2 linked regions of the Luteolibacter sp. LG18 genome follow. Each later gene encodes a partner of the first gene's protein in a complex. Links are inferred from orthologs where the notes say so. Each region holds a gene or a part of one and is shown on either strand. Other genes may lie near its edges. The genes, in order: trxB and trxA.

Region 1 (15,149 bases):
CGCTGGCCGTCGAGCTGCTCAACCTCAAGCTGCGCTCGAAGCACAAGGCTCCGGCCGCCGCCGAGATCTAACCGGCACGAACACGCCGCTTTTTCCAAAAGGCCCGGGGCGCTCCCCCGGGCTTTTTTCGATGTAGCTGAAAGCTCCGCGTAGCGGAAGTGGTGACACTTCCGGCGGGGCAAATCCACGCCCTCCCTCCGATCCCCATCCGCTCACCTATCCTCGCCTTTCTCCCCTCTGTCCTTCCAAGGCGAATGGAACGTGCGCGGACCTCCGCGAATCCACCCAGCCTGCGTTGTCACCAACGCAGCTACGATGCGTAGCCAAAAAATCCGCCTGACATCCGGTCAGCTTTCGGCGATTTCAGGAACTGGTATTGAATCATGCCGTCCCCCCGCCCGGTTGTCGTCCTGTGTACCGCCCTCGTGGCCGGTCGGACCGCCGTGGCGGCGCAGTATGAGAACCTCAGCTTCACCGGAGCCGCGGCGTGGAAGACCTCCGCCACCGTCCCGGCCAGCACCACGCCCTTCCTGTTTCCGGACGGTGTCTCGCGGACGCCCGCGGACTTCGCCTTCAATGGCGGGCTGTCCTCGGTGTGGAATCTCGACCAGGCCGCCACCCTCATCGGCACCCAGACCAGCACCGGCGCCTACAACCGGTTCTTCATCGGCACCGGCGATGGCAAGCGCGCCACCCTCACCTTCACCACCGGCACCCCGGACATGCCGGGCCTGTGGTGCGCGCGGCTCAGCACCAGCGATTCGATCCGCCTCGGCCAGGCCTCCACCGGCAGCGGCGGCACGCTGCGGATCGATGGCGGCGCGCGCCTCCAATGCGGCTACATCCACGGCGAAGGCCCGTCCCCCGCCATCGAGATCCTCAATGGCCGGATGGAGGTGCTGTCCGGACTTTCCACCCGCCGCCTCAATGGCATCGCCGTCACCGTTTCCCCGCGCGGGCAGCTCTGGCTCGAGGACAGCGGCAACGCCGTCACCAGCGCGGCGACGTTTTCAAGCTACGCCAGCGGCGCGACGATCACCGCCGCCGCTGGCACGCTGAAATTCCAAAACGGCGTCTCCATCGTCCCCGCCACCGGCACCTCGAACAAGGGCACGCTCATCACCGCCGTGCTGGTCACCGACCCGAACGCGGACGCCGACCACGATGGCCTGCCCGACCAATGGGAAGGCCTCTATGGCCTCGATTACGGCGACAACGGATCATTGAACCCAGACAACGGCCCGGACGGCGATCCCGACCACGACGGCCTGCCCAACAGCGAGGAATACCGCCTCGGCAGCAACCCGCGCGCGAACGAATCCGGCAAGGCCTGGCAACCCCGCCCCGCCAAGGCCGCGATGCTGGTGATCAACGCCCATCCGGATGACGAGGGCATCTTCTTCGGCGGCACCTACCCCTACTACACCCAGGTCAAGAAGCTGCCCGTCGTTTCCCTGAGCATGACCAGCGGCGACAACTCGCTGGCCCCGCCCGTCCGCGAGGCGGAGCTCCGCAATGCCCTCTGGGCCTATGGCCAGCGCTGCCAGCCAATCTTCGGCCGCTTCCGGGACAAGCCCACCTCCACCGTGAATGAAACGTGGGACGTGTGGGCGGATGGCGTGGTCGATGGCATCGGCATCGCCGAGGGCCGCGTGAAGGCCGCGCGTTTCGTCGCCACCGCCATCCGCCGTTACCGGCCCGAGATCGTGGTGACCCACAGCACCGCCGGCGAATACGGCCACCAGAACCACATCGCCACCGCGCTCGCCACCATCGACGCCTACACGCTGGCCGCGGACCCCGCCACCGATTTGGAAGGGCTGCCGCCGTGGCAGGTGAAGAAGCTCTACCTCCACGAGTGGCCGCAGAACCGCCTGTTCCACGATCATTGGGAAACCGCCTTCCCGGAGCTCGCCGGCCTCACACCCCGCCAGGTCACGAACACCGGCCTCGATTTCCACGTCACCCAGAGCAAGCCGGATGTCTCCACCGCCTATCTCACCGGCGAGGTCCAGAGCACCTGGGACGCGCACCCTTCGGAGCTGTGGGGACTCCATTCCTCCAAGGTCGGCACCGATACCGTGGCCCCGGCCTTCACCGTGAACGGCACCATCTACACCGGCTGGGCGAAGCGCGATTTCCTGGAGAACCTCAACCTGGACCTCGATGAAAACGGCTTGCCGGACGATTGGGAAAAACTCCACTCGCCTCTCACCGGCACCCTGGCCCCGCACGCGGATCTCGATCGCGACGGCGCAGACGCTCTCACGGAATACATCACCGGCACCGCTCCGGAGACCGCGGACGCGCCCGCCCTGGCCGTGGACCTCGCCGCCCGCACGGTGAAGTTCCCCACCCGCCCCGCCGCCGGCACCGGCTATGCCGGGCTCCACCGCCGCTACCGGCTGGAGTCTTCCACCGATCTCGCCATCTGGACCCCGGCCTGGCAGGGCGATGCCGATGGCTCCTGGAAGGAAGTTCCCTTCCCCGCGCAAACTCCCCGCTGCTTCTACCGTTTAGTCACCCTCCTCGAATGACCGACACGCTTTCCGACCCGAAACCGCCGCGCCTGCTCTCGCTCGATGCCTTGCGCGGCTTCGACATGCTCTGGATCATCGGAGCCAACGTTCTCGTCCGCCAGCTCGCCGCGTGGCAGAAGACCCCGTGGCTGGAAAGCTGGGCCGACCAACTCTCGCACGTCTCCTGGGAAGGCCTGCACGCCTACGACCTGATCTTCCCGCTGTTCATGTTCCTGTCCGGGGTGGCGATCCCGTTCTCGTTCGAATCGCGGCTCGCCCGCGGCGACTCGAAGGCCCGGCTCGCCGGAAAGATCGCCGTCCGCACGCTGGTGCTGGTGATTCTCGGCATGCTCTACAACGGACTGCTTTCCGACCAACCCGGGCCGCCGCGGCTGCTGAGCGTGCTCGGCCAGATCGGTCTGGCGTGGGGAGCCGCCGCCACCGTCAACCTCATGGTGCGCGGCACGAAGGGTCGACTCGCCTGCATCGCCGCGATCCTCGGCATCGTCACCATCCTCCAACTGCTGGTGCCCGTGCCCGAATTCGGCGCGGGTGATCTCAGCAAGACCGGCGCGATCAACGCCTGGCTGGACCGGCTGCTCGTCCCCGGCAAACTCAACGGCAAGACCTTCGATCCCGAGGGCCTGCTATGCATCTTCTCCGCCACCACGCTCACGCTTTCCGGCTCCGTGCTCGGATCGTTCCTGCGGAAACCGGACGCATGCACCTGGCGGGCGGCGGGGATGGTGTTTCTAACAGGAGCCGCCGTCGCCGCCGCGGGCTGGCTGTGCTGGCACGCGGGCTATCCGCCGATCAAGGCACTGTGGACGCCGACCTTCGACCTGCTCGCCACCGGCATCTCGCTGATGGTGTTCGCGCTGTTCTTCGCGGTGATCGACGTGGCGAAACTCCAGCGCTGGACCCTGCCGCTGCGGATGATCGGCATGAACGCCCTGACGATCTACCTGCTCACGCGGTTCTTCGATTTCAGCCAGCCCGCCAAGCTCCTCTTCGGCCGTCTCGCCACCGCCTGCGGCGACGCGGCCCCGGTGGTCCTCGCCTGCGGCGTGCTGCTGCTGGAATGGATGGTCCTCTATTTCCTCTATCGCCGGAAGATCTTCCTGCGGGTGTGAAACCCTGATCCTTGCTCGGTATCCCCGAAGGGGATGACAGCCCAAGTAGCCGGAGGTTGAGGAGCCTTGGCGACGACACCTCCGGTGGGGCCGAAAGGGTCATTCGATCCCGAAGGGGATCGCAGCCGAGTTCGGAGGCCAGCGGAATTCCATTTTCCATTCCACCCGCGGAGCCGGGGTGCATGGCTGGCACGCCCTTCGGGGTGCATTTCCTGATCCGGGCGGTCCGGTGGTGTCGTCGCCAAGGCTCCTCAACCACCGGCTACCGGAGCTGCGATCCCTTCGGGATCCAAAATTCTCCCCGGGGAAGATCGAGAGTCATGGCGTCGGAAGGTCAGCGCGGAATTGCCCAACCGGAAGTGTCACCACTTCCGCTACTCCGCAGACACGCGCCAGATGTGTATAAAGATCAGGGTGAAACCACCGGATCGAGAACACGCCATCTGAAGGCGTCCCGGCAGGGACGCGAGCGGCGTCCCCTCATCAAGGACGTGGATGGAACCGATCCCCATGCGCTCCGTTCAATAGCCCTGCAGCTCCCCCGAACCCATCACCCGCCATCCCATGGCACGCGGCACCTCCGCCAGCAGGGCACGGGCGACCTTCCCGGCCTCCACCGGGCGGTAGTCACGGGGCAATAGGAACCCGAGGGGCTTCATGACCAGCGTGGCCAGCGCTTCCCCAAGACGGGGCGGCTGGTCCAGCCGCTTGCGGTCGCCGAGCAGAAGCGACGGGCGGACAATCACGGTGGCATCGGTGGGAAGATCGCGCAGCGCGACCTCCAACTCGCCTTTCACGCGGTTGTAGAACACGGAGGATTCCTTGTCGGCACCCATGGCACTCACCAGGCCGATCCTGCGGGCGCCCGTCTCGAACGCGGCCTTCGCGACCGCCAGGTTCGCCTCCAGATCGACCGCGCGGAAGGCGTCCCGGCTGCCCGCCACCTTGATGGTCGTACCGAGGGCGAGATAGGCTTCATCCACCGGCGGGAGCTCGGGCAGGTCACGGAAGTCCACCACATGCAGGCGGATCTTGTCATGACGGAGAGGAATCTCGCGACGGGCAAGGAGGTGGATCTCCACCACCGTGGGATCGGCGAGAAGCCCGGCGAGCAGATGCCCGCCGACGAGTCCGCTCGCCCCCGCGATGACGATCCTGCGGGCGGTGGGTTCGATGATGTCGGACGGGTTCATGGGATGAGGTGATTATCCGGCCGTGGGATTCCGGACCTGCTCCGGAGTCTGCCCGGTCCATTCGTTGAAGGCGCGGAAAAACGAACTCGGCTGGAGACCGAAACCGGCGTTGTTCACGAGGACATCAACGGAGCCAAACGAGGCCAGGATCTCCGTCACCGCGGTTTCGATGCTCTCCTCCTTCGATAGGTCCATGTGGACAATGGTGGCTCCGAGCCGTTCGAGACCGGCCATCTGCTCCGTGCGGCGGGCAGCGGCAATGACATGGTAGCCTTTCTCAATGAGGCGGCTGGCAATGATCTTCCCCATGCCGGACGATGCTCCGGTGACGAGGGCGACGGGCTTGCGGGTGGTTGCGTTCATGAGAGTGGTGTGACGGAACCACCTTGGCATCGGAGGCATTTCCCCGAAATCGCCGATGACGCCAAACCATTTGCAAAACACGCCACCGCCCGCTCTTCCGGGGAAGGACGTTCCTCCCACCCGTCCATCCGATCTAACAGATACCGATGAGGGCCACGGGAATGATGACGATATTGCCACCTCCATGACGAATATGCCCGTTGTCCCACGTGAGTGTTCCGGGTTCCGCTAAGGAGCCATGATAAAAACCCTGATCCTCGCAGCGAGCTGCGTTCTAACATTGTCGGGCGTCGCCACGGCCGCGCCGAAGAGCATCACCCTCAACCAATCCAGCTACCCGGCCAACACGCCGATCGTGGCCTCCTTCAGCGGAGGTCCGGGCAACAGCAACGACTGGATCGGCATCTTCCCCTCCACCGTCACCACTCCCTCGACCGGCACCTACCTGACGTGGCTCTACACCAACGGCACCCAGACGCCGTCCGGAAACCTGAAGAGCGGATCGGTCACCTTCCCGAACGCGGCGAACCTCCCGCCCGGCAACTACAAGGCCTGGTTCCTCGCCAACAACGGCTACAGCATCCTCGCCGGCCCCGCCACCTTCAGCGTCACCCCGGTCGGCGGCCCCACGCCGCCGGTGTGGCTGGCGTCCCCCTTCTCCCTGCGCCACGCGGTGCAGGCCACGGCCTACACCGGCCGCATCAGCGCCTACGCCTATGATCCGGACGCGGGCGATTCCCTCACCTTCTCCAAGGTCTCCGGTCCGGCGTGGCTCTCGGTGTCCTCCTCCGGCGACCTGACCGGCACCCCGTCCGCCGGCGACAGTGGCACCAACAACTTCGTGGTGAAAGCCACCGACCTGCTGGGGAACTCGACCAACGCCACACTCACCCTCCCGGTCTTCGCCACCGGCCAGGAGCAAGTCTCCCAGATCAAGGTGATGTCCTACAACCTCTTCCACGGCTGGGGGCAGATGAACGACGGCCAGAACAAGGGCCTCGATTCCGTGATCCTCTCCGGCGCCGACATCATCGGCACCCAGGAAACCGTGGACAACGTCAGCGGCTCGAACGCCTATCAGGTGCAGACCATCGCCAACCAGCTCGGCTGGTTTTACAGCCCCACCGGCGCGGGGGACTCCGGCATCGCCAGCCGCTACCCGATCGTCGACACCTTCACCGCGGGCGTGGCGAAGGGCGTGCGCATCCGGATCTGCACCTCGCCGCTGCGCGAGGTGGTGCTGGTCAACACCCACCTCGACTACCTCTACTACGGCCCCTATGCCGCGAAGCTGGCCGGCTCCACCAACGCCAGCGTGCTGACCGAGGAACTCAAGTCCCAGCGCGACGAACAGATCGCCGCCATCCTGTCCGGCATCTCCAGCTACCTCACGGCGGCCAACACCACGCCGGTGTTTCTGACCGGCGACTTCAACTGCCCCTCCCACCTCGATTGGACTGCGGCGAACGCCTCCGCCCATTACGGCAAGGTGGTGGTGTGGCCCGCAACCAAGGCGGTCACCGACGCGGGGATGACCGACTCCGTGCGACAGGTTTCCCCGAACCCGGTCACCCAGCCCTTCATCACCTGGTCCCCGCTCTACAGCAGCACGAACGAACCGCAGGACCGCATCGACTTCGTCTTCCACAAGGGCACCGGCGTCACGCCCGTGGCGGCGCAGACGTTCACCACCCCGGTCGAGCACAGCGGCTATGTCTACGGCGATTCCATCACGGCCACCCGCGACAACACCTGGCCGAGCGACCACGCCTCGATTCTGGTGACCTTCCAGTTCAACCCGTAAACGCCCCCTGAAACAGAAAACCCGCGCCGGAGTCCGGCGCGGGTTTTTCGCAAAAGACTGACAGGCAGCTCAACCTTCCTGGTCGGCGAGGTAGCGCTCGGCTTCCAGCGCGGCGGCGCAGCCCTGGCCGGCGGCGGTGATCGCCTGGCGGTAGTAGTGGTCCGCCACGTCGCCCGCGGCGAAGAGGCCCGGGGTCTTGGTCTCGGTCTTGCCGCCGACCTGGAGGATGTAGCCGTTCTCGTCCTTGTCGACGAGGTCGCCGAGGAACGCGCTGTTCGGCACATGGCCGATGGCGACGAACACGCACTTCACTTCCAGCTCGCTCTCGCCGCCATCGACGAGGTTCTTGAGCGTCACGGCGCGGACCTCGCCGGCTTCGTCGGTGAGGTATTCGGTGACGGTGGAGTTCCAGACCGGCTCGATCTTCGGATTGGCGAGCGCGCGCTCCGCCATGATTTTCGAGGCGCGGAGCTCGTCGCGGCGGTGGATCAGATAGACCTTGCTGGCGAAACGGGTGAGGAAGGTGGCCTCTTCCGCCGCGCTGTCGCCGCCGCCGATCACGGCCACCGGCACATCGCGGTAGAAGGCACCGTCGCAGGTGGCGCAGGACGTCAGGCCGTGGCCGATCAGGGTCTTCTCATTCGGCAGGCCGAGGTGGCGCGGGGCGGCACCGGTGGCGACGATGATCGTCTTGGTTTCGAAGGTCTCGGAACCGCAGTTCAGCTTGAAGGTGCCGTCGGCGCGGCGCTCGATGGAGTTCACGGTGGCCCAGGCCATGCGCGCGCCGAATTTCTCGGCCTGCTGCTGCATCTTCATCATCAGCTCGGGGCCCTGGATCCCTTCCGGGAAACCGGGGAAATTCTCCACCTCGGTGGTGGTCGTGAGCTGGCCGCCGGGCTGGGTGCCGGAGAGCAGGAGCGGGTTCAGGTTCGCGCGGGCGGTGTAGATCGCGGCGGTGTAACCGGCGCATCCGGTGCCGATGATGATGACATTTTCCATAAAGCTTGGGACGGGAGCGGCGGAGATTCCACCGGGAACGCCCCGCTGGCAAGCGACGAGTGCCGGAGCCGCGCCTACTCGATCCCGCGCAGGGCCTTCTGCTGTTTGATCCAGTCCCGGTCGTTGTCGGAAAGCCGGGTCTCGCTGGTCTTCGAGCGGCGGCCATCCGGCTCCACGAACACCAGCGTCCCCTTCGAATAGGAGGCCAGCTTCGCGAATACCTTGTTCCCGCTTCGGTCCTGCCATTCGCGGTAGCCCTTCTTCATCAGGCCGTCGCGCCAGTCCTTGCAGGATTTCGCCGCCAGACCCTCGCCCTGTTTGAGCAGGCCCCAGGTGTAGTCGCCGTCCCCGCCCTTGTAGCCCTTGTAGCGGCCGATCACGTCGCCGCTGCACGAAAGGACGAGCAGGGTCGGGTAACCGAGCACCTTGTAGCGCTTCTTCATTTCCGCGGCGTATTCGCGGTTCCGGGCCTCCTTGTCGGCGGCATCGTCCATGGACATTCCCGGGTCCTTCACCCGCGGATAACCGTCGACCCGCAGACGGACGAACTTCTCCTTCGCCCAGCTCTCGAAGTTCTTGTTGTCGAACAGCTCCGCCGAGAGCTGCTTGCACCCCGGGCTGTGCTGGGAATCGGTGAACCAGATCAGCAGCGGCTTGCCCTCGCGCACGGCCAGTTGGCGGGCGAAGGTCTCATTGTCCTCCCACAACCCTCGTTTGGGCGCGGACATCAGCGTGGCCAGCTCGGGGATGCCCTTCTCCGGGTGGTCGGCATCGGTCCACAGGATCTGGTCCGGCGGAGTGATGCCGGAGGTGTGGCCCACCGGCCCGGCAACGACATTGCCACCCGCGACCACCGGCGTGCCACCGGTGACGGTGGTGGTGGCCGGAGCCCCGCGCAGCTCCGGCGGGATGCCGCTCGGCCCGAACGGCTTCTCCGACTTATCGGGGCCCTTTTTCCCCTTCACCAGGGAGCCCACGCGGGCACAGGAAGGCAGGAACAGGAGCAGCAGGACGGACAGCCGGAGCCATGGAATCATGCCGGGCAGTGTGCAAGCGCCGCGGCGTCTTCCAAGCTCCAAGTGCGGAGGCTCACCAGGCCGGTTGCCCTTGCCCGGGCAGGATGCCGCGCGTTTAATCCGGCCATGCGGCTGCTCCACCGATTCCTGCTCCTGACCGGCTCCCTCGCGCTGCCGGCGGCCGGGGCGGAGGCCGCGAAACCCGCCTTCCTGGAGAAAGCGGAGGCGTTTCCCACCCTGGAAACCGCCCGCGGCCTCACCAGCATCGGGGAACGGATCGCCTTCCGCGCCCACGAGGAGCCGTTCCTGGTGGTGGCCACCGTGATTTTCGTGCTGGCGATCCTCCACACCTTCGTCGCCGTCCCGATCACGAAATACGCCCACCGCGTCCAGCATGAGCACGACGAGAAGGTGAAGGGCGACCCCGACCACCTGAAGCGGGTGTCCTTCAAGGGCACGATGCTCCATTTCCTCGGCGAGGTGGAGGCGATCTTCGGCATCTGGGTGCTGGTGCTGCTGGGAGCGATGGCCGCGATGCACGGCCCCGCCGCCGTGACCGGCTACATGATGGGGGTGAACTTCACCGAGCCGCTGTTCGTGGTGATCATCATGACACTGGCCTCCACCCGGCCGGTGCTGCGGTTCGCGGAGGGCTGCCTGCGGTTCTTCGCCCGCTTCGGCAAGGAATCACCCGCCGCCTGGTGGCTCTCGATCCTCGTCATCGCGCCGATCCTCGGCTCCTTCATCACCGAGCCGGGCGCGATGACGATCGCCGCGATCCTGCTGGGCCGGAAGTTCTACCGGCTGAAACCGCGGCCGGTCTTCGCCTACGGCACGCTCGGCCTGCTGTTCGTGAACATCTCGGTAGGCGGCGTGCTCACGAACTTCGCCGCGCCGCCGGTGCTGATGGTCGCCCAGAAATGGAACCTCACCACCGGCCACATGCTGGTCCACTACGGCGACAAGGCGGTGCTGGCGATCCTGCTCTCCACCGCCGCCTACTTCGCGTTTTTCCGGAAGGACCTGAAAGCCATGGCCGCACAGGTCCCGGACCTGGATGGCGATGGCATCGCGGACTGGACCCAGCGCGACAATCCGGTACCGTTCTTCGTGACCCTCACCCACCTGCTGTTCATGCTGGCGACGGTGGTGTTCGCCCACTACCCGCCGCTGTTCATCGGCGGTTTCCTGTTCTTCCTGGCCTTCACCAAGGCCACCCAGCACCACCAGAACCCGATCTCGCTGAAGGGCCCCATCCTCGTCGGATTCTTCCTCGGCGGGCTGGTGGTCCACGGCGGGCTCCAGGGCTGGTGGCTCCAGCCGATCATCGCCAGCCTCACCGAGTGGCCGCTGTTCGCGGGCTCCACGATCCTGACCTCCTTCAACGACAACGCCGCCATCACCTTCCTGGCCAGCCAGGTGGATGGACTGACCCCGGCCCTGAAATACGCCGTGCTCGCCGGAGCTGTGACCGGCGGCGGCCTCACGGTCATTGCCAATGCCCCCAACCCGGCTGGCCAAGCCCTGCTGGCCCGCTATTTCGGCGACGGCGTCTCGCCGCTCAAGCTCCTCGCCGCCGCGCTGCTGCCCACGATCATCGTCGCGATGTGCTTCATGCTCATCCCCGACAAAAGCGCCCACGCACCCGAAAATCCGCCACCGGCAGCCCATCGTCCGTTTTGAATTTTGGATTTAGAATTTAGTGCTTTCTTCCCACCATGTTCACCGGCCTCGTTGAATCCACCGGCACCGTCGTCTCGCTCGAATCCCGCGGCGACCAGGCCCGGCTGCTCGTCCGCATCCCGTTCCAAGCCGAACTCGCCCTCGGCGATTCCGTAGCCATCAACGGCTGCTGCCTCACCGTCGCCGAGCTGCTGCCGGAAGGCACCGTCTTCGACGTGCTGATGCAAACGCTCAAGGTCACCTCGCTGGGCGATCTCAAGGCCGGTTCGGAGGTCAACCTCGAACGCGCCATGCTCGCCACCTCCCGCTTCGGCGGCCATTTCGTGCAGGGCCACGTCGACGCCACCGGCACCATCATCGCCCTGGAACCGCACGGCCAGGACCACCGTTTCGAGGTTGCCCTGCCACCGGAAATCCACCGCCTGTGCATCGACAAGGGCTCGGCCTGCATCGACGGCATCTCGCTCACGATCGCCGAGCTTAAGGAATCCAGCGCCGTGTTCTGGATCACCCCGCACACCCACGCCCACACCCACCTCCACGCCTGCGTAGCCGGCCAGCGCGTCAATCTCGAGGCCGACCTGCTGGCGAAATACGTCGAGCGGCTGGTGAAGCGCTGATCCGGGGCAATACCGGGGTGAATCGCCATTCAAGCCAGCCCTGAAAGGGCGTCATGCGATAGCCCAGGGCATCGCCCTGGGACCCGAATGCCCAGAGGGCCGAGCCCTGAAAGGGCGGAATGTCGGGGCAAGAAGCCGCATCCCCCTCGTCATCCCGCCCTTTCAGGGCTCGCCCCCCCCTTCACGTCTAACACCGGGGCGTTGCCCCGGGCTATCGCATGACGCCCTTTCAGGGCTGAACCCAAGCTCCCCCTCCGCTCACGCCGGTGGAGCCAGCAACGTGAACGGCCACCAAGGCAGGTTCCTCAGGACAGCGAAGACCACCAAAAGTACAAGGATCGCCCAAAGGGTGGAGGATCGCATCACCAAGGGCTCTCCCCAGCGGCTCCAGGGAGCAAACACCCGGATCACCCGTTTGGCGCTCCAGATGCCGAGACCGGCCACAAGCACCAAAGCCCAGGGATTGTAGCGCAGCGAAGCGCTGAGATCGCCGCGGGACAGCGCGAAAAACGCCCGGGTGCCACCGCATCCCGGACATTCCAAACCGGTCAACCGGTGGAACACGCACTGGGGCGCATTGGCCGCAATCCACGGTTTTGAAACGGCGATTCCGATCAAAAGCGCCAGCAAGCCCGCCGGAGCCATTAACGACCCCAGCCGGGCCGTCCACGCCGACGACGCGCGCGTGGACTCCGGCTGGACGAGGTCCGGCATCTCCTCAGTGCTGGAGATTGCTCTGAACCGCGAATCGACCCACGTTGATCACGACGCTGACGATCATGGACACCACTCCAAGACCGATGGCGATCCACCCCATAGTCACACCCGCTTTCGCCTTCGGCAGATCCGCCGCCCAGGCGGGATTCTGTGCGATCTGCTGCTGGGCTTGGTTACCATTCACCACAGCGAGGATGCCAAGCACCACGCCGACGATGCTGCAGCAAAGGGCGAAGACGAGACCGCAGATGCCAAGGGTTTTGGCCGTGGAGGCCTTCGGGCAACCGGCACCGATGGGATAGGCACCGGGGGCTGCCGTCGCGGCCACCGGCGGAGCATAGGGCGAAGCCGGAGCCACCGGCGTGGAAACCGGAGCCCCACCCAGCGGCGCGGCGCTCGGGGTGGCGATCAGGGTGCGCAGCTCGCCCACCTGGCCGGCGGGCACCCAATCGGCCATGCCTTCCTTCCACACCAGGTCGGTGGCCGAGATTTCACCGGAGCCGAGTTTCGCCTTGATGTCCTCGGTGCCGATCGGACCGAGCTGCGTGCCGTTTTTCGAATAATACCACTGCATGGGAGATGAAAAGTCAGGGAGTACCGGAAGCGATGGAGAATCCGATGAACGCGAGGCCGATCACCGACAGGCCGATCGCGATGTAGCCGAGGATCAATCCGGCGATGGCCATGCCGCGCCCACCCATGGGCACCTCGGATTCATTGATCCGGCTGAGCGCCATGTGGCCGCAGATCACGGCGGGGATCCCGCCCAGCACCGCCAGCCAGCACATGCAAAAACCCACGATCCCGCACACCATGCTGGCGATCGCCAGGCCGCTGGTCGGCGCGGTCGGCACCACCCCGTAGGGCATGGCGTAGGGGTAGGGCGTCTGCTGGTAGCCCATTGGAGCCGCCGGATAGGCCAACTCCGGCACCTGCGCGAGCGGCAGCCAGTTCGGCATGCCCTCCCGCCAGACCATCGTCTGGGCATGGACCTGTCCGGAGGCAATCGCCTGGCGGATCCCGTCGTCATCGACCGGTCCGTGCTGCTGTCCGTTTTCGCCGTAGTGCCACTGCGCCATCGCGGCCAGTGTGAGCAGTTCACGTGCCCCCGGCCAATCCCTAACATCGCCAAACGGGTAAGAAATCCGTCACCTTTCCCGGGTCCGCCGGTTTCACCGGACGGCAAGTTGGGCTTGGAAGTTCGCGATCCCATGGTAATCAGCGCCCCCGCGCATGTTTTCCGTCCTCGCCACCGATCCCCAATCGTCCGCCCGCCTCGGCCGGATGGAACTCGCCCACGGCACGGTGGAAACCCCGATTTTCATGCCCGTGGGCACCCAGGGCAGCGTGAAAACCCTGCACCCGCGGGAGGTGGAGGAGCTCGGGGCCCAGATCATCCTGGGCAATACCTACCACCTCTGGCTCCGCCCCGGCCATGAGCTGATCCGGGATTTCGGCGGGCTCCACAAGTTCACCACCTGGGACAAGCCGATCCTCACCGATTCCGGCGGCTTCCAGGTCTGGTCGCTGGCGAAACTGCGGAAAATCACCGAGGAGGGGGTCCGCTTCAGCAACCACCTCGACGGCTCGAAAATGCTCCTCACCCCGGAGCTTTCCATGGAGATCCAGGCCGCGCTCGGCTCGGACATCGCCATGCTCTTCGACGAGTGCCCGCCCTACCCCTGCGACAAGGACTACGCCGCGAAATCGCTGGCCATGACCACCCGCTGGGCCCGCCGCTGCAAGGCCTGGACGGAAAAACACCAGCCGCGGTCCGGCGACGGCCTCCAGCGCCACTTCGGCATCGTCCAGGGCTCGATCTACGCCGACCTGCGCGAGCAATCCGCCCGCGAGCTGGTCGACATCGGCTTCGACGGCTACGCGGTCGGCGGGGTCTCCGTCGGCGAGCCGGAGGAGGAAATGTTCCGCGCCATCGAGAACGCCGTGCCCTTCCTCCCCCATGACAAGCCGCGCTACGCCATGGGCCTGGGAACGCCCCCGCAGATCCTGGAAATGATCGCCCGCGGCGTGGACATGTTCGACTGCGTGATGCCCACCCGGGTGGCCCGCCACGGCATGGCCTTCACCCTGGACGGCCCGATCCAGATCAAGAACAAGGTCCACGAGCGGGACGACCGCCCGCTCTGCGAAACCTCCCCGCCCCATGTCTCCGCCTTCTCCCGGGCCTATCTCCGGCACCTCTTCCGGGCCGGGGAAATACTGGCTTTGAGGTTGCTTTCCTACCACAATCTGCATTTCTACCTCCGCCTTGTGGCAGGAGCCCGCGCGGCCATCGCCGCCGGGAACTTCCTTGAATTCAAGGACTCCTTTATCCGCCGTTACACCCAGACTGATCCGACATGACCCTTGTGACTGCTTTTGTTTCGTTCCTCGCCGCCGACGCTCCCGCCGGACAGAATCCCATGGGGGCGAACTGGATCCCTCCATTGCTCATCGTCGTGGCGTTCTACTTCCTCCTGATCCGCCCCCAGCAGATGCAGAAGAAGGAGCAGCAGGCGCGCATCGCCTCCCTCCAGCCGGGCTCCCGGGTCATCACCACCGCCGGCATCCACGCCCTGGTCCACTCGGTGAAGGAACACACCGTGGTCCTGAAGATCGCCGAGGGCACCATGGTCGAATTCGACAAGCAGGCCATCGGCCGTGTGTTCCCGAAGGACGGCGACAAGAAGTAACGCCCCCTTCCCCCTTTAGATTTCCTTTCGCGTCCATCCGCCATGCTTCCATCCATGCTCGCCGCCTCCATCCCGTTCTACGAGGATCCGCAGACGCTCTTCATCATCGGCCTGCTCCTGCTGGTGTTGTTCGTCTGGTACTTCGCCACTGAAATCGAACGCCGCAAGCGCAACGTCGGCACCGTCCTCCTGCTCGGAGTGACCGCCCTCTGCCTGGTGTCCGTCTTCCCGCTCAAGGAGCGCCTGAAGGGCGGCATCGACATCCTCGGCGGCTCCTCCTACAGCCTCCGCGTCCAGCAGCACGAGGACGAGACCACCGGCGAAAAGACCTCCGTGACCAAGAGCCAGGTCGAGCAGGCCATCAAGGTCATCGAGCAGCGCCTCAACGGTGCCGGCACCTCCGAGCCGC
Region 2 (15,082 bases), 890 kb from region 1 along the record:
ATCCTGCCGGTGTTCCTCCACGAGGACGCGGAGGACACGCCGATCGCTTCGATGCCCGGCGTCACCCGCTGGTCGCTGCCGGGGCTGGTGAAGGAAGTCGGCGAGGCGATGGCACTCGGTGTGAACGCCGTGGTGCTGTTCCCGAAGATCGAAGAATCCCTCAAGACGCCGCACGCCGAGGAAGCCTTCAACGACGACGGCCTGGTGCCGCGCGCGATCGAGGCGCTGAAGGAGGCCTACCCGTCGCTCTGCGTCATCACCGACGTCGCCCTCGATCCCTACAACTCCGACGGCCACGATGGCGTGGTCGCGCGCGACGGCCTCGGCGAGATCCACATTCTCAATGACGAGACCGTCGAAATCCTCGTCGCCCAGGCGATCTGCCACGCCCGCGCCGGGGCGGACATCGTTTCGCCGTCCGACATGATGGATGGCCGCGTCGCCGCGATCCGCGCCGCGCTCGATGACTCCGGCTTCGAGCACGTCTCGATCCTCAGCTACACCGCCAAGTATGCCTCGGCCTACTACGGCCCGTTCCGCGGCGCGCTCGATTCCGCGCCGAAGGATGGCGACAAGAAGACCTACCAGATGGACCCGGCCAACGCCCGCGAGGCGATCCGCGAGCTCCAGCTCGACGAGGCCGAAGGCGCGGACATGGTGATGGTGAAACCCGCCGGTCCCTACCTCGACATCATCTCCACGCTGCGCGGCAGCACCACGCTGCCCGTGGCCGCCTATCAGGTCAGCGGCGAGTATCTCATGATCAAGAGCGCCTGCGCCGCCGGCTGGCTCGATGAAAAGGCGGTGGTCCTGGAGTCCCTCACCGGCATCAAGCGCGCCGGCGCGGACATGATCCTGACCTACTTCGCGAAGCAGGCCGCGGCGTGGCTGAAGGAGTAGCGTAAGCATTCCTGCTTGCGAGTGGGAACGCTCCGCTATCAGGCAAAAGCATCAATCGGATCATTCCGGTGGAATGTGAATCCATCCGGCAACGAGCCGCGCACGCTCACAAGCAGGAATGCTTGTGCTACTTAGCCCCTCCGGCGTTCGAGTAGCACCAGCATCATGAACGAGAGGATCTGGTTCATCTCCTCGCGCGGGGAAAGATCGCCGAGCTTCTCGATCTGGAAGCGGCCTTCGAAGAACGCGGGCTGTTTGGTCAGGCGCATCGCGGGCTGGCCGTTGCTGCGGGTCGAAAGGTACTTCGGGTGGAAGAAGTAGCCGGTGAGCAGGCCCAGCAGCGGGATCTCGCCGAGCAGGGCGTCCATCACCTTCGCGCCGGGGTTTTCCTCCCGGATCGAGAAATCCGGCACCTCGTCGCCGGGGTTGAAGCTCTCGTAGTGCGCGCGCCAGATCGAGCGCCAGCCGCGGCGGCCGACGCTGCCGATCTCGCCGCCTCCGGCATCGGTGAACATGTAGCGGGCCGACCAGTCGATCACCTTGCGGGTCTTGATCTCGGCCAGCAGGGTGGAGCGGGTGTTGTCGGTGAAGATCTCCACGTGCTCGCGGAACTTGAAGAGCTTCTGCTTGGTGTAGAGCACGGTGCGGCCGGAGGCATCGGTCACGGTCGCCTGGCTGGCCAGGGCGAGCACCTTGAAGGAAAGCTGGAGCGGGTATTGGAGTCCCGTGAGCGCCTTCGTCACCTGGTCATTGGAGAGCGGTGGCGGCGTGGCGATCTGGGAGGGCGGGGTGGCGTAAGGGTCGAGAGTGGACATGACGGCGCGGTCTAACATCTCCCGGCGAGCCTGTCAGCCCAAAGCGGCTCTCATCTGTCGTAGCCGCGCTCGTGAGAGCGTGGGCGGGGAAGAGCTGCCCAGATGCTCCGGGATGTTTGGTCGAGGGCGATCCCGAGAGGGCGAATCTTGGTCCTAACCACGCCTTGCCGGTCTTCCGCTCCTTTCGGAAGGTGCCCACGTTTGGTCAATTCGAGTAAGTGTGCCGACCGCCTTTTCCCCTCGGCCGTCATCTCAAGCCGTGCGATGATTCGCGGAGTGGGTTTCATGCTTCGGGATCAGGCAGCTTTCGGATGTGGAAGACCAGTCTTCTCTCGACGAACCATAACGCCACCAGCACGGCACCCACGGCTCCCGCCTTCCAGGGACTGTCTTGGATACTGTCCGGGAAATAGCGGAACTGCCCGTGGGAAACGGCGAACGAAAGAGCCCACGGGGGCGGAGGAGGACTTGGCGAACCATAAGATTTGATTCCGCTGATCGGAGTGGCCATCAGCCAAGGCCACCACCAGAGCAAAACCACCAGTCCGCATACGAATGCCAGGACCCTGGCAGCCAGCAAGGCCCGTCCGAGAGGGGAATGCCATGCCTTCATCCAATCGTCTGGAAGCGCCGCCATGGGTGACGATCCTACCAGTTCGACCCCGGGAACAAAAGGTCCGATCCGTAGAAGGGATGTGCCCGCTCAAGTGAGAGCGCATGGCGAACGGAAAGTATGCATTCCCACAAGGACAGGAATGTCCTTGCTCCCTGGGCTACGCCAACCGGGCGTCGTCGAGATCCACTTGCGCCCGGTTTTCTCCGATCTGTAGATCCAGCCGGAAATCCCGGCCGTTCGCGTGCATGTCCGTGACCACCGCCAACAAGGGTGGTCTATCGCACGTCTTCGTGCTGGTGACATGCATGATGCCGGTGAATTCGATCTTCCGGGGATTGCGAATCTTGCAACGGAATTCCGCGGCTCCATCGAAGAAAGAATCCGGCGAAGGCGCGTCCATCAGCCGCAGGGCGATGAACTCGAAAATGAAACCGAGATCCTCCGCGTATGGCTCCATGCTTTCCCCCGCGAAGAGCGAGGGAAGCATGGCGCGGAAACGTTCGAGTGGGCTCATCAATAGCTCCGGCCCCAGATCGCGCGGGCGCGGGTCGGGACGCCGGTGAGCACGCAGGGCGCTTCCGGTTCGTTCTGCTTGTCGAGCGGCAGGCAGCGGATCGAGATCTTGTGCTTGCCGGAAAGCTCGTCTTCCTGCTCCGGCGAGGCGGCCCAGGGAGTGATCAGCCAGCCCGGGTTTTCCTGGCTCCAGTGGGCGTGGAAGGTGTCGATGGAATCGCAGGGGGTGATGTTCTCGTCGCGGAAGGCGGTGGCCTTCGCCAGCAACGAGTCGTGGATCTCCTGCAGGATGTCCGCGGCGCGTTGGATGAAGTCCTCCTTGTCGGCGAATTCCTTCGCGGACACGGCCTGGTCGCGGCGCTGGAGGCAGACCTTGCGGGTCTCGATGTCGCGCGGTCCGATCTCGATGCGGATCGGCACGCCCTTCTTGATCCACTCCCACTTCTTCACGCCGCCGTTGAGGTCGCGGGTGTCGACGTGGACGCGCAGCGGCTCGCCGTGGAAGGTCTGGTTCCGCAGCGTGCTGGCCAGCGCCTGGCAGGAGGCGAGCACCGCCTCGCGCGTGTCTTCCTTCGGCGTCACCGGCGTGATCACGATCTGCTGGGTGGCCACGCGCGGCGGCAGCACCAGGCCGTCGTCGTCCGCGTGGGCCATGATCAGCGTGCCGATCATGCGGGTGGACACGCCCCACGAGGTGGTGTGGGCGTGCTGGATCGCGCCATCGCGGCCGGTGAAGGAAATGTCCTGCGCCTTCGAGAAATTCTGGCCGAGGTAGTGCGAGGTGCCGGCTTGGATCGCCTTGCGGTCCTGCACCATCGCCTCGACGGTGAGGGTCATGTCGGCACCCGGGAAACGCTCGTTTTCGGTCTTCTCGCCCGGGATCACCGGGATCGCGAGGTGGTCGCGGAGGAATTCCTCGTAGAGACCGTGGATCATCCGCGTCTCGACGATGGCTTCTTCCTGCGTCTCGTGTGCGGTGTGGCCTTCCTGCCAGAGGAACTCGGCGGTGCGGAGGAACAGGCGCGGACGCATTTCCCAGCGCATCACATTCGCCCACTGGTTGATGAGCAGCGGCAGGTCGCGGTAGGACTGCACCCAGCGGGCGAAGGCCGCGCCGATGATCGTCTCGGAAGTCGGGCGGATGACGTACGGCTCGGCGAGCTCGCCGGTCGGGATCATCTTGGTCTTGCCGGTCACCTCGTCCTTCTGCGCTTCCAGGCGGTGGTGCGTGACCACGGCGCACTCGGTGGCGAAGCCCTCGGCGTGCTCGGCTTCCTTTTCCAGGTAGGAAAGCGGGATCAGCAGCGGGAAATAGGCGTTCTGGTGGCCGGTGGCCTTGAAGCGGCGGTCGAGCTGCTGCTGGATGAGTTCCCAGATGCCGTAGCCCCACGGCTTGATCACCATGCAGCCGCGGGTTTCCGAATTTTCCGCCAGGTCGGCGGCACGGACGACCTGCTGGTACCACTCGGGGAAGTCCTGGGCACGGGTCGGGGTGATGGCGGTCTTGTCGTTGGACATGGGCGACGGGGTTTTCGCCGGTTCGCCCCGGGGATGCACGCGAAATTTGCGTGGTGAAGGAGTTGAGGCATTTAGCCGAGGAGGGTCTTCCCGGGAGGCGGAGTCCTTGGATCGCCGGTTTCTAGAAAACCGACCGGCTGGCCCCGCCGATCCGGCGGCTCCGGCCCCACCAGCCCACTCCACACAGGATCGTCCCCAGCACCGCCAGCACCAGCGGCCCCAGCCACAGGTCCACGAAGCCGCCGAATTTCCCGCCCGCCGGATCGCCAGGCGGCACCAGGATCTTCACCGCGTCGCCGGTCTTGAAGCGCGGCGGCTCGGTGTGGGCCGGGGATTCCGCCTGATAGATCTTCCCGCCGACCTCATACTCCGCCAGCGGGTGCTTCACCGTGTGGTTCCGGCGGTCCTGCACGATCTCCCGGTAGCCGGTGATCCGGCCGTCCACCGTCGTCGCTCCCGCGACCAGCCGCGCGCTCGAGCTGCCCCACCCGGCACCGACCACCAGCGCGGCCCCGCCGAGGGTGAAGCAGAGCCAACTGAAAATCCGCGCGCGGGTGGCCGTGGTCATGCCCTCATCCTGCCGGAGATCGTGCAATCTGTCACTCATCCGGGATGATATCCCGCGCGAAACATGGGATTGCCCGCCGTGAGCGCGGCCCGTTAGGTTTCACGGGTGATTCCGAGATCCCCCTCGCTCGCCGCCACGCTCCTGCTCGCCGTTTCCTCCCTGGCCCAGGGTGATCCGGCCTCCGATGCCCTGCTCGGGGCCGCCCGCGCATCGGACGCCTCCCGGCTGGTGCTCGCCCTCGCCGAGGCGAAGCCCGATGTCCGCGATACCCAGGGCCGCACACCCCTGATGCTGGCCGCGCAGGCCGGGTCCTTCGAGTGCGCGAAGCGTCTGATCTGGGCCGGAGCCGATCCCCGGCTCACCGATTCCGCCGGGAAAACCGCGTTCGATTGGCTCGATACCTCTTCACCCGCCTACGGCCCTCTCAGCCTGTTGCTGCGCTGCCACGCCTTCTGCCGCCAGAACGGCCGTCCCGGCGGCAAGGCCCGGATTCCCCACCTCGCCTTGGTCAATGACACTTTCGTCGACTACACCCATCCGGCGCTCGCCGCGGCCTATCAGGTGAACTCCGCCGAGTCGAAGGGCCGCCGCGGCGTGGACGACGACCGCAATGGCTTCGTCGACGACGTCTACGGCTGGAACCTCAACAACGACCAGCCCGTCCGCGCGCCGATGCTCTCGCTCGACGACTCCGCGGAGAACCGGAGCTTCCTCATCGGGATGCTGAACGACTACCTGAAGGCCCAAGGCGGCGACAAGGTGATGGAGACGAAGCTCCGGACCCGCTTCAACAACCCCCTGGTCCAACAGATCGGCCTCCAGAACCTGCTCGGCCAGAACATCGCGCTCAACGACCACGTCTACGCCGAGATGTTCATGGCCGCCTCCCACGGCACCCACGTGGCGGGCATCATCAAGCGCTACAGCGGCGACAAGGCGAAGCTCACCTGCGCCACCATCGGGGCGGTGGTTTCGCCGAAGGTCTCGGTGGTGTTCGATGAGGACACACTCTCCGGCCTCGCGGAGGAATCCGCGGACTACGGGGCTTTTGTCCTGGCCGTGCTCGATCGTTACCGCGGCGAGGCGATCGCGAAGGGCCGTCGCGCCTCGGACTATCTCCGGGCCAGCGGCGCGGGCATCGCGAACATGAGCTGGTGTCGCCCGAAGTCGTTTTTCGCCGGTTCCGCCGCCCGCTTGAAGAAGATCTACAAGGACCACGGGGCCGATCCGGCCAGCGTTGACCGCGCCTACACCGGCCAGGTGGCCGAGCGCATCGCCGAACTGCCGCTCGAGCTCAGCATCGCGGACGCCGCCGCCTTCGCGCTCGCGTTCTACGAGAACCCGGACGTGCTCGTGGTGGTGTCCGCGGGCAATGATCACCTCGACAACGACACCGGCCTGCCCTCGCCGCAATATCTCTCCCGCTTCTTCCCGAACGTCCTCACCGTCGCCTCCACCGATGACCAGGGGAAACCCTCGTCCTTCACCAACTACGGCGTGCGCTCGGTCCAGATCGCCGCACCCGGCGAGCAGATCCGCTCGACCATCCTCGGCGGGCTGGAGGCACCGATGAGCGGCACCTCGATGGCCGCTCCGGTCGTCGCGGGCGTGGCCGCCGGCATTCGTGCTGATTTCCCGAAACTCGCCGCCGCGGACCTGCGCCGGATCCTGGAATACTCGGCGCGGAAGGACCCGCGGCTGGCGGACAAGGTGGCCACCTCCGGCTGGGTGGATGCCGATGCCGCCCGGCGGATGGCCTCCACCTGGGCTGGTGCCACCGGCGCGATGCTGCTCGCCGAGGTCGCCCGCGATCGCCGCCCCGGCCAGGACGGGCCGAAAATCACCGCGCCGCCTGCCGCTGCACCGAAGCTCGCCTCGCTGAAGCTCAATCCCTTGCCCAAACCCGCCGCGCCGAACCCGGCTCCCACTCCGGCACCCGCGCCCGCGGTGCCGAAACCTTCCATTGGAAAAGGCTGGCGCATCACCACCACCGGCGGTTTCGCCGATTCCTGGCGGGTCGTGATGTCGAAGGGCGCGCCCTACACCGAACAGTGCCACCTCGGCACCGGCGAGTGGCCGGCCGATCAGATCGAGTCCTATTGGAAACAGGGCTACCGCGTCACCTCCATCGCCGGGGATGGGGATGGCTGGAACGTGGTCATGAGCAAGGGCGTGCCCGGTGGTCAGCGCGTGCTGGGCATGGACTTCGATCAGGAGCAGCTCGCGAAGCTCTTCACCGAAGGTTGGCGCATCACCACCTTCGGCGGCTGGAAAAACCAGTGGGTTTTCGCCCTCGGCGACCAGACCGGTTACGGCCCCCAGCGCTACACCCTGCCCACGCCCCTCAATGACAGCCGTCGCGATTGGATCCAGAAACGCCGGGCGGAGGGCATGATGATCACCGCCGTGGCGGGGGACGATACCCCGGAGGACGCCGAGGATGGCTGGTTGTTCGTGGCCACCGCGAATTCCGGCTACACCGATCAGGTGATGGAGGGCCCGGGACCGTGGCCGGGCCTGTGGATCGCCGGGAAACTGCGGGAGGGCTACCGCGTGACCTCGATCGCCGGTGGGCCGGGGCGCTCGCTGGTGATCATGTCGAAGGGCGCGAAACTGGGCGAACAGGTGCTTTCCGACGGCTCCTCCTACCCGGCGGACTGGATCCAGGAGCGCTGGTGACCCGGCAGTGGTCCGTTTCCGGTGAAAAACCCGGTGATGGGGGTTTGACAGCTCCGCGCTGGTTCGTCTTAGTAGCTTTCTCAAATCCCAAAACCCGCGTCTGAATGAGCGAGAATGAAAACCAACCGCCGGCTCCGTCGAAGCAGACGTCGAGCGTTCCTCTGAAGAAGGAAACCGTCCGCGTGACCCTCAAGGCGGCCGATGCTCCTCCTGCCGCCACCCTTCCGGGCGGCGCTCCGGTGGTCCGTCCGCCCTCGCCGACCGCTCCGCCGGTGCCCAGTGGCCTCGGTGGCGGCCCGCGTCCGCCGGCTCCGGCCCCGACCATTCCGCTCCGCCCCGCCGGTGCTCCCACCGTGCCGGGTGCCCCGACCGCCCCGGGCGGTGCCCCGCGCCCGCCGGGCCCGGCTCCGACCATCCCTCTCCGTCCTGCTGGCGCGCCGACCCTGCCGCCCGCCGCCGGTGGTGCTTCCGCCGCTCCCGCTCCGGGACCGACCGTCGCCCTGCCGAAGGCCACCGTGCAGCTCCAGGCTCCGACCCAGCCGCTCGGCACCGCCGCCCGCCCGTCCTTCAGCCAGGCCGCCACGCTGCAGGCCGATGACGAAGAGGATTCCGCCGGTGGCGAAGGCATCGCCAACGCGCTCTCCGTGGTCGGCTTCATCGCCGCCCTCGCCGTGCTCGCGTTCCAACTGATGATCGCCAACACCTGGATCAGCGCCGAAGACAATCCGGAAGCCGGCTCGTGGGGCCAGCTCTTCTCGTCCTCCGCTGCCGCCGAGTAACCTCTAGTTTCCAAAAACCATGTTCCTTCCCATTCTCAACCTGATCCTCGCCGGCGTCGTCGCGTTCCTCGCCTACTCCGCCGGGGCTCTCCCGCTGGGCTGATCTCCGGATCTCCCGCCGTTTGTTTTCCAAGGGCTGTCCTGCCATCCGCAGGGCGGCCCTTGACGTTTCGGCCCCCTGCATCCAAGTTCCGCGCATGGCACTCCAACTTACCGAAGCCAATTTCCAATCCGAAGTCATCGATTCCGACCAGCCCGTGCTCGTCGATTTCTGGGCCGAATGGTGCGGCCCGTGCAAAATGATCGGTCCGGTGATCGATCAGGTCTCGGCTGAACTGGAAGGCCAGGCCAAGGTCGCCAAGGTCAACGTCGACGACGCCCGCGAGCTCGCTGTGAAGTACGGCGTCCGCTCCATCCCGCTGCTCCTGTTCTTCAAGAACGGCGAGGTGAAGGACCAGATCGTCGGCGCCAACGTCACCAAGGACCAGCTCAAGTCGAAGCTGCTCGCGCTTGCCTGATCCGCCTGCCAGATCCGATTTTCCCAAACCGGCCTTCCTTCACGGGAAGGCCGGTTTTGTTTTTGGAGGAGTTGAGGCTTTAGCCGAGGAAGGTCTTCCGGGGGGGCGGAGTCTCCAGAGATTTTAGCCGCAAAGAGGCGCAAAAATCGCAAAAGGAAGAGCTCCTTGTCGCTGAAACGATCTCTTCCTCTTCCTGAAAACTGAACACTGCAAACCAGCAAACTCTTCAGGCCTCCGCCCCCCGGAAGACCTTTCTCGGCTAAAGCCTCAACTCCTTCCGCAACGGAGCTTTGAGGGTGCCCGCGGATCTGTTAGTTAGGAACCACCATGAACAGCCCATCCACGGTGAAACCCCAGGCGGTCAAGATGGTGCTCATGGCCGCCGACATGGAGCGGGCGGTCGCGTTCTACCGCGATGTGATGGGTTTCGAGGAGAGCTTCATCACTCCGCACTGGTCGGAGCTTCGTTTCGGGGACGCGGTTCTCGGACTCCATGGCGGCGGCGATGGCTCGCGCGTTCCGACCGGGCTCTCGATCCAATACGCGGACGTGGCCCAGGCCTACGCGGACGCGCTCGCCGCGGGAGCCACGGCCATCCAGGCACCGGAGCAACGCGGGGGTGAACCGATCATCCTCGCCACTGTGGTGGATCCCGAGGGCAACATCATCATGCTCACCCAGTACGTGGGATGAGCTTCTCCCGGGACCAGAACCTGGAGAACAAAGGATGCCCGGAATGCGGCTCCACCCTTGAGTGCATTCGCCAAGGTGGGTCGCTGGTCCATCGTTGCCATTCAGCCTCCTGTGGCTGGGGGGCCGTCACCTCGTATCTCCCGCCGATTCTACGGGATGGTGGCCGATACATCCTCCGCGTGCCAGCGACCTGTGACCTTTCTCCCTCCCAATGGATCGTTCTCAACCGCAAGTTCACAGGCAGCATCGTGGAATTGCGCCGCCTTGTCGCCGAGGCCGGCCTTCGGGTGGTCGAAGGGTCGGCGCTTGAGATCTGGAACGAAAGCGGGAGCCTGAGAAAGGCTTCCATTCCTATGGAGATCGAGCCGCCCTATCCATTCGACTTCGATCGACCTGAGATGGCTTTTGGGCCTCCGGATGGACCGGTGGATGGGCCTAGCTGAATACTTGCTCCGGGACGTTGCCCCCGCCACATCGCCACGGTGCCCTGTCGGCTTACTTCCTGTGTGACAAGCTCCACACCCGGCCATCCGATTCGCCGATGATGGCTTTGGCCGAGGGCCTGCCGTCGGAGGGCGGAGTGCTGGTGACCAGCCAAACCCCTTCGTCGTGTACCGCCTTGTAAGGCTTTTCGTGGGCAATGGTCTTTTCTCCGTAAGCTGCCTTCCAAGCTTCTTGGGCGATGGCGATTGCTTCCATTTCGCTCGTCACCCGCCGTGGAATGGATGACGGCCGAGGCAGGAACTGTTTGAACTGCCATTCGCTGTCCCTCTCCCCGAAGGCGAGCATCCCGAAGCTCCGTGTCATGACGAACAAGTCCCCCTGCTGGCTGACGGTTGCGGTCTTGAGAAACTGGAGGGACGGATGTGGCTCCGGTCGTTGCGGGAGCGATAGCAAGGTCTCGAACCTCCCATCGTTCCATCGGTAGACCTCGCTCTTGGTGATGAGCAGCAGGCGTTGGTCGCTGCCCGCGTTGATGCTCTCGAGGGTATTCGCGATCGGCAGCGATACCGGTCCCTCGTTCCTGTCTCCGAACCCGCGAATCACGGTGTGCCATTTGCCCGAGGCATCGCGCCGATAGAGCTCGCGCGTATTCATGCCCATGTGATCCGTCCCGCTGGCTGTCCACAGCTCCTTCCCCAAGGGAAGCAGGATGGCAACGCCACCGGAGTCCTCGATCCCGGTATCATCACCGGGCTCTCTCCCGGTGACCATCTTCCAAGCTGGCTTGCGGGCGGAGAGATCCATGGCGGCTAGTTGGCAATCTCCTTCATCAAGCGACCACGAGGCGTGGAGGAGGGGCCTCTGAAAGCAGAGATGGGTGAAGATGATCCAGGATGGGCGAAGGCGATCCTGGATATCGGGAGGCATCGGCGCTTCAAACTTGAAGTGATGCCATTCCCTTTCGAACCACCAGAACGTGTCCCCGATCCGCATCGCCGGGAGATCGGATCTGACCAGCGAACAGCTGCTCAGATCGGGCAGCCACTCTTTTGGCACCGGTATCGACTTCCGGGTGCCATCGCGAGACTCGACGAGCAGCACGACATGGCTGGCCCGCATGCCGAAAAATAGCAGGCCATCCTTGATTCGTTCATAAGACCAAATGTGGTCGATACCTTCGACTCTGAGTGGCACCGGGGCGTTGGAATCGAAATGTGTGAACAACAGTTCGTTCTTCACGGTTTCCCCTGTGGAAGTAGTCACCCCGTCTTTTGTTTCGTCACTTGCCCAAAAGATCACTCCATTCCGATAGGGGGCGATACCAGTGATCCAAGCGTCATTGTGGATGGCTAGCTTCTCCGGTACCAACGCGCTCAAATCCTTCGCCGCGAGTGACACCAGCGGTAAAACACCCATGAGAGCCAGAAGGCGACCGATCATGCCACATCGGTAGCTACGCAAGGTTGGGAAGTCGCGCGAAAATGCGCTGCGAGGATTACTCCACCCCTCTCAACTCCCGCTCATACGCCCGTAATTCCAGCCGTTGCCGCCAGCGCCACAGCAGCCAGGCGGCGAGGATGAAGACGGCGTCGTAGATCGGCCAGGTGAAGGGTTCGAGGTAGTATTCGCCGATCGGCTCCTCGTTCCACGGGGCCAGCCAGGCGATACCGCCGGACACGGCGTCCGCGGCGAGGTGAAGCATCGCCGCGAGCCACATCACCACCGCCACACGCAGGCGCATGCCCTTCTCGAACCAGAGGACGATCATCCCGCACACGGGCACCAGCACGGCGAGGAACAGCAGCGTGTGGGAGAAGCTGCCGTGGCGGTCTTCCAGCGAGATGTGCGGCGAGCAGATGTCCGGCAGCACGCCGAACAGGGCCACCAGCGGCAGCGTCCAGTCCGGAAACACCCGCTGGTGCCGGAACCGCAGCGAAATTACCTCCGCGGTGAGACAGCCGGTGACCGGCATCATCGAATGGAAGCCTGCCATCATGACGCGGCCATTAGACCGCGCCTGCCGCAGGAGGAAAGAAGATCCGCCGCCACCCCGCCACCATGCATGGGCGGGGTGGCGGACCGGCATCAGCCCGGGTTGACCGGCTGGTATTCGAAGCTCGGTCCGATCGGGCCGGGCAGGTTGGTGCCAGCCATCATGTCGAGCGCCTGCTGGCGCAGTGACATCATCGCGCCGAGCGTGCGGCGGAAGGTTTCCGGCTGGCCGTTGAAGAGGTCGTGGAGGCCCTTCAGCAGACTGGTGTAGGTGTAGTTGAAGTTGTCCATCGCGTGGCGCTGGGCCGAGCCGCTCGGATAGTCCGCGGCCTTCGGGTTGGTCGGGATCTGGGCGACCGCGGAGGCGTTGTAGGTGATCGGGGCACCGCCGTAGTAGTACTGCTGGTCCGGCGGATCGGTGGGCTTCGCGTTCGGATTCGGGATCAGCGCGTGGCCGTAGTAGATCTCGGCGAACTTGTAGTAGTGGGCCAGCTCGCCGTCCTCGCCCGCCAGCGGGGTGGTGCCGGTGCCTTCGCCCTGGTCGATGATGATGTCGATCGCTTCCAGCGCACTGGTGAGGTCGGTCACGATGCTGCCTTCCGGAAACGGCGGCTGCACCTGGAGCGCGGGATCGCCGGTGAAGGCGCCCTCGCCGAGGGCGATGAGCTGCTTTTTGATCTCATCGTAGAACTGGCCGATGGTGACGCCCTGCTCGCCGTTCGCGGCGAAGAGCGTTGCGGTTTCCGGATAATCGTTCGGGTGCTGCGGCTCCTCGATTTCCATGAAGACGTTCTTCACCACGTCCAGCGTGAACGGGGAGAGGTTCACGATCAGGCCGCTTTCCACGCCGCCGGGCAGCGGGCCCGGGTAGTCCGGGGTGAACACCGGGGTGTCGATCACCGGGTGGCCGCCGATGGCGTTGAGGACGTTGCACGCCAGCGTCATGTGCAGCATTTCCTCCGCCACGATGCTGCCGATGATGTCCGCCACCACGGCGTTCTCCTCGCTCTGGCCGAGCGAGTACATGGTGTAGAGATACGGCGGGATGGTGGCGTGCTCGAGCTGGACGGCCTGTTGGAGCGCGGTCTGGACGGCTTGCTTGCTGCCGGTCGCGAGGTTCCGGACCAGGTTGGCTTTGAGAAGGATCATAAGGTGTGAAATGAGAGGTTCGGGATCAGGCGGGTTGTTTGCTCCACAGGCGGCGGGAGAAGGCGGCGGCCTTGCCGCCGTGGCTCAGTGCCTCGCTGTGGGCCGGCGGCGCGGCGGCCAGCACCTGGGTCTTGGCCTGGGGCGGCGGCGTGCCTTCCAGCGGGTTCTGGAGCCACTCGAGGATGGCCTTCCGTTTCGCGGGCGCGAGGTCGCGGGTCACGGGCATGGCGTTCGGGTCCTTCTCCGGCAGGCTGAAGGCGAGCTGGAGCATCTGCCGGTAGCTCACCACCTGGGCGTAATCGCCGAGGTCCACGAAGCGCTCCATCACCGGGTAGAGGTTGGCGTACTGCTGGAAGATCGGCTGCATGCTGCCGTACCAAGTGATCGGGTGATCCGGCACGAAGGTGTCGAACACGAGCACGCTGACGAAGTTCCAGATGTTGGACGGGTAGAGCGGGCCCTGGTCGGCGAGGCCGTAGCCGACGCCGTAGACCTGGCCGTCGATGTAGTGGCGCGGGTTGCCCGGGTTGGCGGCGGTCAGCGTGAGCGTGGCGGTGCCGGCCACCGCGTCGGTGGTGATGCTGGCCGGGAAAGTCAGCGCGCTGGTCGGGGTGCCCACATCGGGATCGGTGGGGCCGGCCTGGAGACCGTTGGTGTCGTAATCGAAGGTGATCTCCTGGTTGGTGTAGGGCTGGCCGTAGGCCGTGGCGTAGAAGGGCACCGCCTGGGTGTCGCCCGGGCTCATGCGGAACACGAACATGTCCGCGCGGACGTAGAGGCCGCCCTCCGGCTCGGCGGTTGGCGCGTCCGGGTAGTCGGACAGCACCAGCGACAGCGGGTTGCTGCCGATGATCGCGAGCTGCGCGGCGGTCACCGGCACTTCCACCACCCCGGCGGTGGCCTGATACCAGCCCGGCTGGGTGTAGGCGATCGTGCCCAGTTCGACGGGCGTGTCGTCCTGGATCACCGACAGCGTGAGCGTGCCGTTGTCCACCTGGGTGCCGTCGGGATTGATCTGGAGCGCGTTGCCGAGGTCCACCCGCACCACGCCAGCGGTCTCATCGACCACCGCGGCGCAGTAGTTGATGGAGGGATTGAGGTTCTGGGCGGCGGCTTCCGGGGCCATGAGCTGGCGGCCGAGGATGAAATGTTTCGGCTCGGCGGCGGAGGCCGGTCCCAGCGTGCCGACGATGCGGCCGCGGCAGAACTGGCTGCCGGGAGGCGTTTCCGCGGAAGCCTCGGTGGTCGGCCAGGTCATCGAGTAGCAGTCGACGTTGAACTTCATCGACAGCAGCCCGGTGTTCGCGTCGGCCGCGGCCTTCAGGTCCTGGAGGAAAGGGGAGTTCGAAAGGTCGCCCCACTCGGTGGCGGTCACCACCGACTGCCACATCGCGCCCATCGCGAGGTCGCCGCCGCCTCCGACGATCTTCAGCCACAGCTCGGTGAACGGGCCGGGATCGAAGAAACCGCGCATCAGCGTGTTGCCGTGGCCATCGGCGATGCGGACCTGGAGTCCGAAGATGGTGGAAACCATCTGCTGCTCCGGATCGAGGTCCACGATCTTGGCCGGAGCGCTGTCGTCGGAATCCGCGATCGAGCAGTTGTAGATCTCGTCGCTGGCGGCGGGAGCGGTGCCGTCCGCGTTGTAGGCGGCGGTGATGTCGCAGCCCAGCAGGCGCCACACGCCGTCGCCGTCCGGATTCCACCAGCCGTTCATGTGGATCCCGTCCTGGCGCTCTTGGTAGGAGGGCTTGAAGGTGGCGTTGTTGAAGTGTTTCACATCGTTGTTCACGGTGGAAACGCTGGCCTGGAACTTGCCCGCGAAGTGCAGTCGCAGGCGGCTGGATAGATAACTCATGGTGGTTGCGATGGGTTGCGGATGAATGGAAATCCGGATG

The links.
Region 2: the proteins of trxB (region 1) and trxA are in contact, whole or in part, in a crystal structure (PDB 1F6M), measured with the Escherichia coli proteins. The link is inferred for Luteolibacter sp. LG18 from one-to-one orthologs.

What each region holds. Positions count from the first base shown.
Region 1 is NZ_AP024600.1:2,920,095-2,935,243, reverse strand. What follows is about bases 6,047-8,883. They hold trxB (thioredoxin-disulfide reductase), read right to left. Parts: upstream 8,012-8,883; coding sequence 7,082-8,011; downstream 6,047-7,081. Other genes in these bases: llg_RS12045 (thioredoxin family protein), read right to left, coding at 8,086-8,883; llg_RS12055 (endonuclease/exonuclease/phosphatase family protein), read left to right, coding at 6,047-7,012. Outside these bases: llg_RS12080 (TerC family protein), read left to right, coding at 1-71; llg_RS12075 (PIG-L deacetylase family protein), read left to right, coding at 384-2,537; llg_RS12070 (DUF5009 domain-containing protein), read left to right, coding at 2,534-3,652; llg_RS12065 (oxidoreductase), read right to left, coding at 4,174-4,845; more of llg_RS12055, read left to right, coding at 5,447-6,046; more of llg_RS12045, read right to left, coding at 8,884-9,048; llg_RS12040 (putative Na+/H+ antiporter), read left to right, coding at 9,154-10,710; llg_RS12035 (riboflavin synthase), read left to right, coding at 10,746-11,330; llg_RS12030 (DUF2752 domain-containing protein), read right to left, coding at 11,589-12,044; llg_RS12025 (DUF4339 domain-containing protein), read right to left, coding at 12,049-12,621; llg_RS12020 (GYF domain-containing protein), read right to left, coding at 12,635-13,126; tRNA guanosine(34) transglycosylase Tgt, read left to right, coding at 13,281-14,411; preprotein translocase subunit YajC, read left to right, coding at 14,408-14,740; protein translocase subunit SecD, read left to right, coding at 14,795-15,149.
Region 2 is NZ_AP024600.1:2,033,573-2,048,654, forward strand. The notes cover bases 7,476-10,245. They hold trxA (thioredoxin), read left to right. Parts: upstream 7,476-8,585; coding sequence 8,586-8,906; downstream 8,907-10,245. Other genes in these bases: llg_RS08530 (S8 family serine peptidase), read left to right, coding at 7,476-7,609; llg_RS08535 (hypothetical protein), read left to right, coding at 7,714-8,388; llg_RS08545 (VOC family protein), read left to right, coding at 9,234-9,599; llg_RS08550 (NTF2 fold immunity protein), read right to left, coding at 10,095-10,245. Outside these bases: hemB (porphobilinogen synthase), read left to right, coding at 1-900; llg_RS08510 (hypothetical protein), read right to left, coding at 1,032-1,715; llg_RS08515 (hypothetical protein), read right to left, coding at 2,489-2,818; proS (proline--tRNA ligase), read right to left, coding at 2,845-4,362; llg_RS08525 (DUF3592 domain-containing protein), read right to left, coding at 4,484-4,969; more of llg_RS08530, read left to right, coding at 5,036-7,475; more of llg_RS08550, read right to left, coding at 10,246-11,483; llg_RS08555 (metal-dependent hydrolase), read right to left, coding at 11,539-12,039; llg_RS08560 (ferritin-like protein), read right to left, coding at 12,129-13,184; llg_RS08565 (hypothetical protein), read right to left, coding at 13,210-15,042. UniProt on the Escherichia coli protein: Participates in various redox reactions through the reversible oxidation of its active center dithiol to a disulfide and catalyzes dithiol-disulfide exchange reactions.